DNA from 2 places in the Kineococcus sp. AC630 genome. Region 2 is predicted to be linked to the other one. Evidence: predicted binding sites of a transcription regulator. Region 2 holds the regulator's gene; the other holds the start of a gene.
The links. Region 2 encodes LexA, which represses DNA repair genes until DNA is damaged. Its sites were predicted from a motif close to TCGAACANNTGTTCGA; they were not measured.
Positions count from the first base shown of each region.

Region 1: AC0I8G_RS03640 (glycoside hydrolase family 127 protein) is a predicted target of LexA. The motif match lies at 2,879-2,894, and genes of this name have one in related genera.

Region 1 is NZ_CEEDMJ010000003.1:3,771-9,125, reverse strand. Features, by position in the region: gene AC0I8G_RS03660 (amino acid ABC transporter ATP-binding protein) at 1-222, opposite strand, end outside; gene AC0I8G_RS03655 (amino acid ABC transporter permease) at 219-887, opposite strand; gene AC0I8G_RS03650 (transporter substrate-binding domain-containing protein) at 916-1,698, opposite strand; gene AC0I8G_RS03645 (LacI family DNA-binding transcriptional regulator) at 1,798-2,799, opposite strand; gene AC0I8G_RS03640 (glycoside hydrolase family 127 protein) at 2,922-4,868, shown strand; gene AC0I8G_RS03635 (ABC transporter substrate-binding protein) at 4,894-5,355, shown strand, end outside.
Region 2 is NZ_CEEDMJ010000038.1:1,129-6,483, reverse strand. Features, by position in the region: gene hflX (GTPase HflX) at 1-409, shown strand, start outside; gene AC0I8G_RS24620 (ATP-dependent DNA helicase) at 506-2,593, shown strand; gene AC0I8G_RS24615 (aspartate/glutamate racemase family protein) at 2,625-3,308, shown strand; gene lexA (transcriptional repressor LexA) at 3,283-3,966, opposite strand; gene AC0I8G_RS24605 (methyl-accepting chemotaxis protein) at 4,213-5,355, opposite strand, start outside.

The DNA of each region.
Region 1 (5,355 bases), on a different contig from region 2:
CGCGGGGGAGAACTCCACGCTGACGTCGCCGATGCGCACGGTCCCCGCGTCGGGCACCTCGAGCGCGTTGAGGGAACGCAGCACGGTGGTCTTGCCCGAACCCGAGGGCCCGATGAGGACGGTCACGGAACCCGGGGCGACGTGGGCGTCGATCCCGCGCAGCACGTGGTGGTCGCCGAAGGACTTGTGCAGTCCGCGAACTTCCAGCAGGTCCACGTTCACCTCGCCACGTAGCGGTTCAGGCGCGTCTCGGCGCGGGTCTGGGCGAACGACAGGACCAGGCAGACGACCCAGTAGTAGAGCGCGGCCAGGCCGTAGAGCGTGAAGAACTCGAAGGTGGGCGCCGCGAGCTCCTGGGCCTTGCGCAGGAGCTCGGTCGCCTGGATCGCCGAGGCCAGCGAGGTGTCCTTGACCAGCGAGATGAGGGTGTTGGACAGCGGCGGCACCGCGACCCGGGTGGCCTGCGGGAGCACGATGCGCCGCATCGTCGTCGGGTAGCTCATGCCGATGGTCAGCGCGGCCTCGGTTTGGCCCCGGGGGACGGAGAGGATCGCGGCGCGGATGACCTCGGAGGCGTAGCCGCCGACGTTGAGGCTGAAGGCGATGACCGCGCTGGGGAACGGGTCGATCGTCAGGCCGAACGACGGCAGCGCGTAGTAGATGAGGAAGAGCTGCAGCAGCAGCGGCGTCCCGCGGATGACCGACACGTAGAAGCGCGCGATCCCCTGCAGGACGCGAACGCTGGACAGCCGCATGAGGGCCACGACCAGCGCGAGCACGAGGCCGATCGGGAAGCTGGCCAGGGTGAGGGGGATCGTCCCCCTGAACAGCCCGCTCGCGAGCGGGACGAGGGAGTCCTTCACCAGGTCCAGGGTGCTCTGGTCCACGTGGTGCCCTCCCTCGTCCCGTCCGGTCTCAGCCGGCGGCCGGGCTGGAGACGTCCTGGCCGAACCACTTCTGCGAGATCGTGGCCAGGGTGCCGTCGGCCTTCAGCTTGGCCAGCGCGTCGCTGACCTGCTGGGCGGTGTCGGCCTCGTCCTTGCGGAAGACGAAGGCCTGCTCGGTCTGGTCGTCGGTCTTCGCGGCGATCTTCACCCCGGTGTCCCCTGAGGTCTTGAGGTAGTCGAGGACGGCGAGCTGGTCGTTGACGGTGACGTCCACCCGGCCCTGCTTGAGCAGGGTCATGGCCTGGGTCAGGCCCTCGACGGCCTCGACCTTCGCACCGGCGTCGGTCGCGGTCTGGGCCCAGTTGCTCGTCGTGGACTGCGCCGAGGTCTTGCCGGAGATGTCGGCCAGCGAGGTCACCGAGGTGTCGTCCGCGCGGGTCACCACGACGCCCGTGGACACCGTGTAGGGGGTGGAGAAGGCGTACTTCGCCTTCCGCGCGTCGGTGATGGACACCTGGTTGGCCACGCCGTCGTAGCGCTTGGCCTCCATGCCGGCGAAGAGGGAGTCGAAGTTGTTCTCCGAGAACTCGACCTTGCGCCCGAGCTGCTTCCCGACGGCCTGGGCGACCTCGACGTCGTAGCCGGTGAGCTGGTTGGTCTTCTCGTCGTGGAAGCTGAACGGGGAGTAGGTGCCCTCCGTGCCGAAGCTCAGCGAGTCGTCGGTGGAGCCCGCGGTGTCGCCGCCTCCGCACGCGGCCAGGAGGCCCGCGAGGGCGAGTGCGCTGATGGTGCCGAGGGTCCTGCGTCGCATGGCTGAGCTGTCCTCCTGAGAACGGGCACCCACCGTGAGCACCCGACGGTGCAGCGACAACCTAGGGGCTGCGCATTCCCGGCGCGCCCCGGACGGCCCTCAGGCGGGGACGGTGGACTGGCGGACGACGAGGCGGGTGGGCATCGTCGTCGAGCCCGGGGAGGTGGTGCCGGCGACGGCGTCGAGCAGCAGTTCGCCCGCACGGCGGCCCAGCGCCTCCAGCCCCAGGTTGACCGTCGTCAGCGGGGGACGGGCGGCCAGGGCGATGACGTCCCAGTCGTCGAAGCCCACGACGGCGACGTCCCCGGGCACCGTCCGGCCCGCGTCGCGCAGGCCGTCGCAGATCCCGCGGGCGATCTGGTCGCTGCCGCAGGTGATGGCGTCGAGCTCCGGGTGCTTGCGCAGCAGCAGGTCCGCGGCGAGGCGACCCCAGCGTTCGCTCCAGTCCCCGTGCAGGGTCGGGCCGACGAGGGCGTCCCCGGCGGTCTCCTCCGCGGCCGCGCGCCGGACCCGGGCCGCGTGGTGGTCCTCGGGACCGGTGACGTGGGCGACGCGGCGTCGTCCGAGGTCGAGGACGTGGCGGACGGCGGCCGCGGCCCCGCCGCTCTGGTCGATGGTCAGCGAGGTGTCCCGGGGGTCCTGGGAGGGGGTGAAGGCGTAGACGACCGGGACGTGACCGGGGATCGCGATGGGGGCCCGGGACTCGGTGCGGCGCCCGGTGACGATGATCCCGTCGACCCGGCGGGCCAGCAGCGTCCGCAGGTAGTGCTGCTCGCGCAGCGGGTCGTCCCGGCTGTCGCAGAGCAGGACGCTCATCTCGCCCGCCCCCAGGGCGTTCTCCGCACCCAGCAGGATGGGGATGGAGAAGCGGCCGAAGCTGTCGGTGGTGATCAGTCCCACGGTGTAGCTGCGTCCGGAGGACAGGCCGCGCCCGAGGGAGTCGGGGGTGAAGCCGAGCTGCTCGGCGGCCCGGCGGACCCGTTCGCGCGTCTCGTCGCGCAGCTGCCCGGTGCCGTTGAGGGCCTTGGACGCCGTCCCTGCGGAGACCCCGGCGAGCGCGGCGACGTCGACGATCCGAGCCGGAACGGTGCTTTCCGTCATCGCTCGCCCTCCGATCCCTGTGAGTCGCAGCAGACTACAGGTCCCTTGACGGCGGCGGGACGGCGTTCTACGGTGACGGCAGAAAACGTGTTCCGGCGTTTCCGAGACTCGATGGAGAGCTGATGACCAGCACGACCGCTGGGCCCGACCTGACCGTGAACAGCACCGCCGGCGCCCCCGCCGCGCCGACGGCCGACGCGGCCGTCGTCCTGCACCCCGTCCCGCTCGGCGCCTCGCGCATCACCAGCGGCTTCTGGTTCGAGCGCCAGGAGGCCAACCGCCGCCAGGCCATCCGCACGGGCTACGAGAAGCTCGAGACGGCCGGCAACCTGCGCAACCTGCGGATCGCCGCGGGGACGGAGCAGGGCGAGGTCAAGGGCCCGATCTTCATGGACTCCGACGTCTACAAGTGGCTCGAGGCCGCCGGCTGGGAGTACGGGCGCGGCGCGGACGAGCAGATCCTCGCCTGGATCCGCGAGGTCAGCGACGTCGTCGCCGCCGCGCAGGCCGAGGACGGCTACCTCGACTCCGTCCAGCAGGTCCGCGGGAAGGGTGAGCGCTACGTCGACCTGCCCTGGAGCCACGAGCACTACTGCGCCGGACACCTCTTCCAGGCCGCCGTCGCCGTCCACCGCGGCACCGGCGAGACCCGCCTGCTCGACGTCGCCGTGAAGCTGGCCGACCACCTCGTCGCCACCTTCGGCGCCGGGAAGACGGAGGAGGTCGACGGTCACCCCGTCGTCGAGATGGGCCTGGTCGAACTCTTCCGCGAGACGGGGAAGCGCGAGTACCTCGACCTCGCCACCTGGTTCGTCGACGCCCGCGGCACGGGGATCATCGAGCGGCTGCACGGCAAGGAACCCACGTACTTCTCCGACCGCGTCCCCGTGCGCGAGCAGACCTCGCCCGAGGGCCACTCGGTCCGCGCCGTGTACTTCACCGCCGGTGCCGCCGACGTGGCGGCCGAGACCTCCGACGCCGGGTTGCTCGCCGCCCTCACGCGGCAGTGGGAGGGCATGCTCGCCTCCAAGGCCTACGTCACCGGTGGCATCGGTTCCCGCTGGGACTGGGAGCAGTTCGGCGACCACCACGAGCTCAGCCCCGACCGCGCCTACGCCGAGACCTGCGCCGCCATCGGCAGCGTCCAGTGGACCTGGCGGATGCTGCTGGCGACGGGGGACTCCCGCTACGCCGACCTCGTCGAACGGACCCTCTACAACGCGTTCCTGCCCGGCGTCTCCCTCGCCGGGACGGAGTACTTCTACGTCAACGCGCTGCAGCTGCGCCACGGCGCGCACGCCGAGGAGGAACGCAGCGCGACCCACGGCCGCCGGGCCTGGTTCGACTGCGCGTGCTGCCCGCCCAACATCATGCGGACGCTGTCCAGCCTGGACGCCTACGTCGCCACCAGTTCGGCCCAGGGCGTGCAGGTCCACCAGTTCACGACCGGCACGATCGAGGCGGCCGGGGCCACGCTGGCCGTGACCACCGACTACCCCTGGGACGGCACCGTCCGCGTCGAGGTCACCGCGACCCCGGGCGAGTTCGAACTCGCCCTGCGCGTGCCGGCCTGGGCCGAGGGGGCCACCGCGATGGTCAACGGTGGCGACGTGGCCGTGACGGCGGGGGAGTACCTGCGCGTCCGTCGCGAGTTCGCCGTCGGCGACGTCGTGGAACTCGTGCTCCCGATGACGGTCCGCGTCGTCGAGGCCGACACCCGCGTCGACGCCGTGCGGGGTTGCGTCGTCGTCGAACGCGGCCCCCTCGTGTACGCCGTCGAGCAGGCCGACCTCCCGGCCGACCTGCCCGCCGACGACCTGCGGGTCCGCGTCTCCGAGCTGCGTGGAGCGGGTTCGGAACACCGTGCCGACCTGCTGGAGGGCGTCACCGTCCTCCAGCTGCCCGTGCACGTGGCCCTCGCCGCGGCGAGCGGCCCGCTCTACCGACCGGCCGGGGACGACCCGGCCCCCGAAGCCGCCGAGGAGACCCTCCTCGTGCCGGCCATCCCGTACTACGCGTGGGCCAACCGTGAACTCGGTGCCATGCGGGTCTGGTTCCCGCGGGCCTGACCCCGTGAACCCTGGAGGAGGTGCGATGGAGCTCCACCGCAGGAACGTGCTCGGACTGGGCGGACTCGCAGCGCTGGCGGCTCTCCTGCCGGCCTGCGCGTCCGCCCTGCCGGAGGCCGACGTGACGGCCGCCGGTTTCGGTGAGAACGCCACCGGGACCGTGCGGTTGTGGTGCCGGGCGGCGACAGTCGTCGGCGTCCGGCAGGTCGTCGACGCGTTCAACGCCTCCCAGGACCGGGTGACCGTCGAGGTCACCCCGGTCCTGGACGGGCAGTACGTCACCAAGCTCGCCACCGCGATCCGCGGTGGCAACGTGCCGGACATCGTGGACATCGACGACATCAACTCGATGTTGTTCATCTACCGCGACTCGTTCACCGACCTGACCCCGCTGGTCCAGCAGCTCGACTTCGCCGACCAGCTCAACCCGGGTCAGCTCCGGTTGGCCGTGCGCGACGACAAGAACTACGGCGTCCCCTACATCGCG
Region 2 (5,355 bases):
CGGGTCGCACCCGGACCCGGAGGGTCAGCTCGCTGCCGTGCGCAGCGTCCTCGCGGACGTGAACGCGCAGGACGTCCCGGAGCTCGTCGCGATCAACAAGGCCGACGTGGCCGACCCCGAGGTCCTGCAGCGCCTGCTGCGCAAGGAGAAGAACTCCATCGCGGTCTCGGCGCGTACCGGGGAGGGGATCGAGGAGCTCCTCGCCCGCGTCTCCTCGATGCTGCCGGTGCCCGACGTGGAGATGGACGTGGTCGTGCCCTACGACCGCGGTGAGCTGGTCAACCGGGTCCACACCACCGGCCAGGTGCTCTCCGAGGAGCACACCGCCGAGGGGACCCGGATGCTGGCCCGGGTGCGGCCGCGACTCGCGGCCGAGCTCGAGCAGTACAAGCTGTCCCGCACCGCCTAGCCGCGGTGTGACACCGCACCGTCCACAGCGCGTCGCCACCACGACGCGCTGTGGACGGTGACCCTCACCCGGTCCGGCTCGGGGGAGGATGGTCCCGTGAGCGCTTCGACCGACACCCCTACCGAGACCGGCGCCGAGACCACCACCGACGCCACCACCGACGCCACCACCGAGGTCGAGGGTCCCGAAGCCGCCCACCTGCTCGACGTCGTCGTCGACGCCCTCGGCGGTCAGCGCCGCGAAGGGCAGGCGCGGATGGCCCAGGCCGTCACCGACGCGATCCGCACCCGGCGCCACCTGCTCGTCCAGGCCGGCACCGGCACCGGCAAGTCGGTGGCCTACCTCGTGCCCGCCGTCGCGCACGCCGTGCACGCCGACCGCCGCGTGGTCATCACGACCGCCACGCTCGCCCTGCAGGCCCAGGTCGTGGAACGCGACCTGCCGCGCCTGGCCGCGGCGATCGCTCCGCAGCTGCACCGCGAACCCACCTGGGAGCTCCTCAAGGGGCGGTCCAACTACCTCTGCCGCAACAAGATCGACGGCGGCTTCCCCACCGACGAGGGCGCGCTCTTCGACATCGCCGCGCCCACCACCGACTCCTCCGCCGGGACTGACGGCCGGCTGGGCCGCGAGGTCGTCCGGTTGCGCGAGTGGGCGGAGACCACCACGAGCGGCGACCGCGACGAGCTCGACCCCGGGGTCAGCGACCGGGCCTGGAAGCAGGTCTCGGTCTCCGCCCGCGAGTGCCTGGGGTCCCAGCGCTGCCCCGTTGCGGCCGAGTGCTTCTCCGAACGGGTCCGGGCCCGCGCGCGCACCGTCGACGTCGTCGTCACCAACCACGCCATGACGGCCATCGACGCCCTTGAGAGCGGGGGGCAGTTGCTGCCCGAGCACGACGTCCTCGTCGTCGACGAGGCCCACGAGCTGGCCGACCGGGTGACGGCGGTCGCGACGGCGGAGCTGTCCGCCTCGGTGCTGCACGCGGCCTCTCGTCGGCTGCGCCGTTCCGCCGGGATCGTCTCGGAACACCTCGACGACGCGGCGATCGCGCTGGAGGCCGCCCTCGAGGACGCGCCCCCGGGGCGCCTGGACCGCTGGCCGGACCAGCTCGCCGACGCCGTCGTCGCTGTCCGGGACGCGGCCCGGACCGCGCTGAGCGACCTCAAGGACGCCTCCGAAGGGCAGGGCAAGGAGGAGGACGCCGAGTCCCGCGGGGCGCGTCACCTGGCCCGGGCCGCCGTCCAGGACGTGTTCTCCGTCGCCGAGCGCCTCGCGGAGGACGTCGGTCGGGGCGCCCAGGACAGCTACGACGTCGCCTGGGTGACCGCGGGTTTCGGCCCGGCCTCCCGTGCACCGTCCCTGCACATCGCACCCCTGTCGGTGGCGGGTCTGCTGAGGGAGAAGCTGTTCGCCGAACGCACCGTCGTCGCGACCTCGGCGACACTGACCCTCGGTGGCTCCTTCGACCCCGTCGCGGGCGCCTTCGGCCTCAAGGGGGAGAAGGGCTCGAAGACGCCGTGGACGGGGGTCGACGTGGGCAGCCCCTTCGACTACCCGAAGCAGGGGATCCTCTACGTCGCCCGGCACCTGCCGCCGCCGGGGCGGGCGGGTTCCACCGACGCCGTCTACGACGAGCTCGCCGCACTGGTCGAGGCGGCCGGGGGACGGACCCTCGGGCTGTTCTCCAGCCGCAAGGGAGCCGAGGAGGCCGTCGAGGCGCTGCGCAAGCGGCTGGGGACCCCCGTCCTCTGCCAGGGCGACGACCGGTTGCCGAAGCTCGTCCGGGACTTCACCGACGATCCCGCGACCTCGCTGTTCGGGACGATGTCGTTGTGGCAGGGCGTCGACGTGCCAGGACCCAGCTGTTCCCTCGTCGTCATCGACCGCATCCCCTTCCCCCGACCCGACGACCCGCTGATGTCGGCCCGTGCGCGGGCCGTCGACGCGGCCGGCGGCAACGGGTTCGTGTCCGTCTCGGCGGCCCACGCCGCGGTGCGCCTCGCCCAGGGGGCGGGGCGGTTGATCCGGGCCACCGGTGACCGCGGTGTCGTCGCGGTGCTCGACTCACGGCTCGCGACGGCCCGCTACGGCGGGTTCCTGCGCGACAGCCTGCCCGACTTCTGGTCCACCACCTCGACCCCCACCGTGCTGGAGGCGTTGCGGCGTCTGGGTAGCGGTGGCTGACGCCGTGCGTCCGGGGTGGCATGCTCGTGAGGTGGCCACCGTCGGCTTCCTGCACACCGCGCACGCCCACGTGCGCGCCTTCCGCGATCTCCTGAACGAGCGGGACGACACCGTCGCCGACCGTCACCTCGTCGACACGGGTCTGCTCACCACCGCGCGGGACCACGGGATCGACAGCGTCCGCCCGGCCTTGGCCGACCGGCTGCGCCGACTGGTGGGGGAGGGCGCGGACGTCGTCGTGTGCACCTGCTCGACCGTCGGCCCGACGGCCAAGTCCGTCGGTGCCGAGATGGGTCTGCGCGTCGTCCGGGTCGACCGCCCGATGGCCGAGGCCGCCGTCCTGGCCGGGCGGCGGATCGCGGTCGTGAGCTCGCTGGACGAGGCCGCGGCGACCGTGCTGCCGCTGCTGCGCGAGTGCGCGGAGACCACCGGTCGGGCCGTGCAGCTGATCGAGGTCCGCTGCCCGGACACCTGGTCGTCCTTCGAGTCCGGTGACGTCCTGACCTACACGACCGGGGTCGCGGAGGCCGTCCGGACTCAGGTGCGGGCGCTCGAGCCGCCTGTGGACGTCGTCGTCCTGGCGCAGGCGAGCATGGTCGACGCAGCGCCGTTGCTGCGCGACCTGCACGTGCCGGTCCTCACCTCGCCCCGGTTGGCGATCGAGGCGGCCGTCGAACTGGTGACCTCGCTCAAAGGCTTCGCAGCACGGCCGTGACCTTGCCGAGGATCGTCGCCTCGTCGCCGTCGATCGGGGCGAAGAGGGGGTTGCGGGGCATCAGCTGGACGTGACCGTCCTTGCGCTGCAGCACCTTCACCGTCGCCTCGCCGTCGATCATGGCGGCCACGACGTCGCCGTTCTCGGCCGTCGGCTGCTGGCGCACGACCACCCAGTCGCCGTCGCAGATGGCGGCGTCGATCATCGACTCCCCGACGACCTTGAGCATGAAGTGCTCGCCGGCGCCGACGAGCTGCGCGGGGAGCGCGAAGACGTCCTCGACCAGTTCCTCGGCGAGGATCGGGCCACCGGCGGCGATCCGGCCGACGACCGGGACGTAGCGCGGACGCGGGCGGCCGTCGGCCGCGGTGGCCTCGAACCCGTCGATGGTGCCGCGGGCCGACGCCGGCGAGACGACCTCGAGGGTCCGCGGACGGCGCGGGTCCTTGCGCAGGTAGCCCAGCTTCTCGAGGGTCTTCACCTGGTGCGCGACGCTGCTGGGGCTGGTGAGGCCGACGGCCTGACCGATCTCTCGCATGCTCGGCGGGTAACCCCGCTGCTCGACGCACTCCTGGATGGCGGCGAGCACCCGCCGCTGGCGGTGGGTGAGTCCGTCGCGGCCGTAGGGACCGTCGGGGAAGTGGTGGACCGAGGCCATCGGCGCCACCTGTCCGGTGTCGCCGGATCCGTCCAGCACGTCGGCCACGTCACTCTCCCTGTCGTTCCGCGTGAGTCGTACGACCGGGCCCCGTCCTGGGGTCCGATCCACGTCACGGTAGTCATCCGGGGGGCGAGGATCAAACACGTGTTCGAACCGGCGTGTCGTGAGACATGACAGGCACCACCGGACGACGCCGCCCCGCGGGGTGCGGGACGGCGCCGGTGGGTCCGGAGGCGGGGTGGATCAGGCGAGGGTGAAGTGGCTGACGAGCTCGCTGAGCTCGTTGGCGGTGCGCGAGACCTCCCCGGCGGTCGTGGCGGTGTGGGTCGCCCCCGCCGTCGTCTGATCCGCTGCGGCGGCGATGCCGGAGATGTTCAGCGCGATCTCCTGACTCCCGGAGGAGACCTCGGTGACGTTGCGGACCATCTCCGAGGTCGTCGCCGATTGCTCCTCCACCGCCGCGGCGATGGTGGCCTGCAGGCCGTCGATGCGGGCGATGACCTCGGTGATCTCCGCGATCGCGGAAGCCGCCTCGGCCGCGTCGGTCTGGGTGGCGTTGACGCGGGTGACGATGGACTCGGTGGCGCGCGCGGTCTGCTGGGCCAGTTCCTTCACCTCCCCGGCGACGACGGCGAAGCCCTTGCCCATCTCCCCGGCACGGGCGGCTTCGATGGTGGCGTTGAGGGCGAGGAGGTTGGTCTGTTCGGCGATGGAGGTGATGAGCTTGACGACGTCGCCGATCTCGCGGGAGGAGGCGGAGAGGCGGTCGAGGGTTTCGCTGGCTCCGGTGGCGGCGTGCACGGCGGAGGCGGCGGTGGCGGAGGCTTCGGCGGTGGAGGTGGCGATCTCGCGGATGGCGGAGGTCATCTGTTCTCCGGCGGCGGCGACGGTGCCGATGTTGGCGGAGATCTCTTCGGTGGCGGCGGAGACGACCTGGGTCTGGGTGGCGGACTCCTCCGCACCGGAGGAGAGCTGGGTGGCGACGGTGGTGAGTTCCTCGGAGGAGCCGGCGAGGGTGGCGGCGGAGTCGGAGATGCGGCGCATGGTGGTGTTGAGGCGGTCCATGGTCACGTCGACGGCGGTGCCGAGGCGGCCGACCTCGTCCTGGGTGTCGAGGCCCACGCGCTGGTCGAGGCGGCCGTCGGCGAGGCCCTGGACGACGGTGAGGGTGCGGGCCAGGGGGCCCGCGACGGAGCGGGAGATGACGACGGCGACGACGGCGGCGATGGCGAGGGCGACCGCGCCGATGACCAGCAGCATCACGACGGCGGAGTGGTAGTCAGACGAACCCTGTGCGGCCATCGTCGTGGCGGCGCCCTGCTCGACCTTGGCGATGGCGTCCAGCTGGGCGAGCAGCTGCTTGGAGATGGGGGTGGTGGTCGTGGT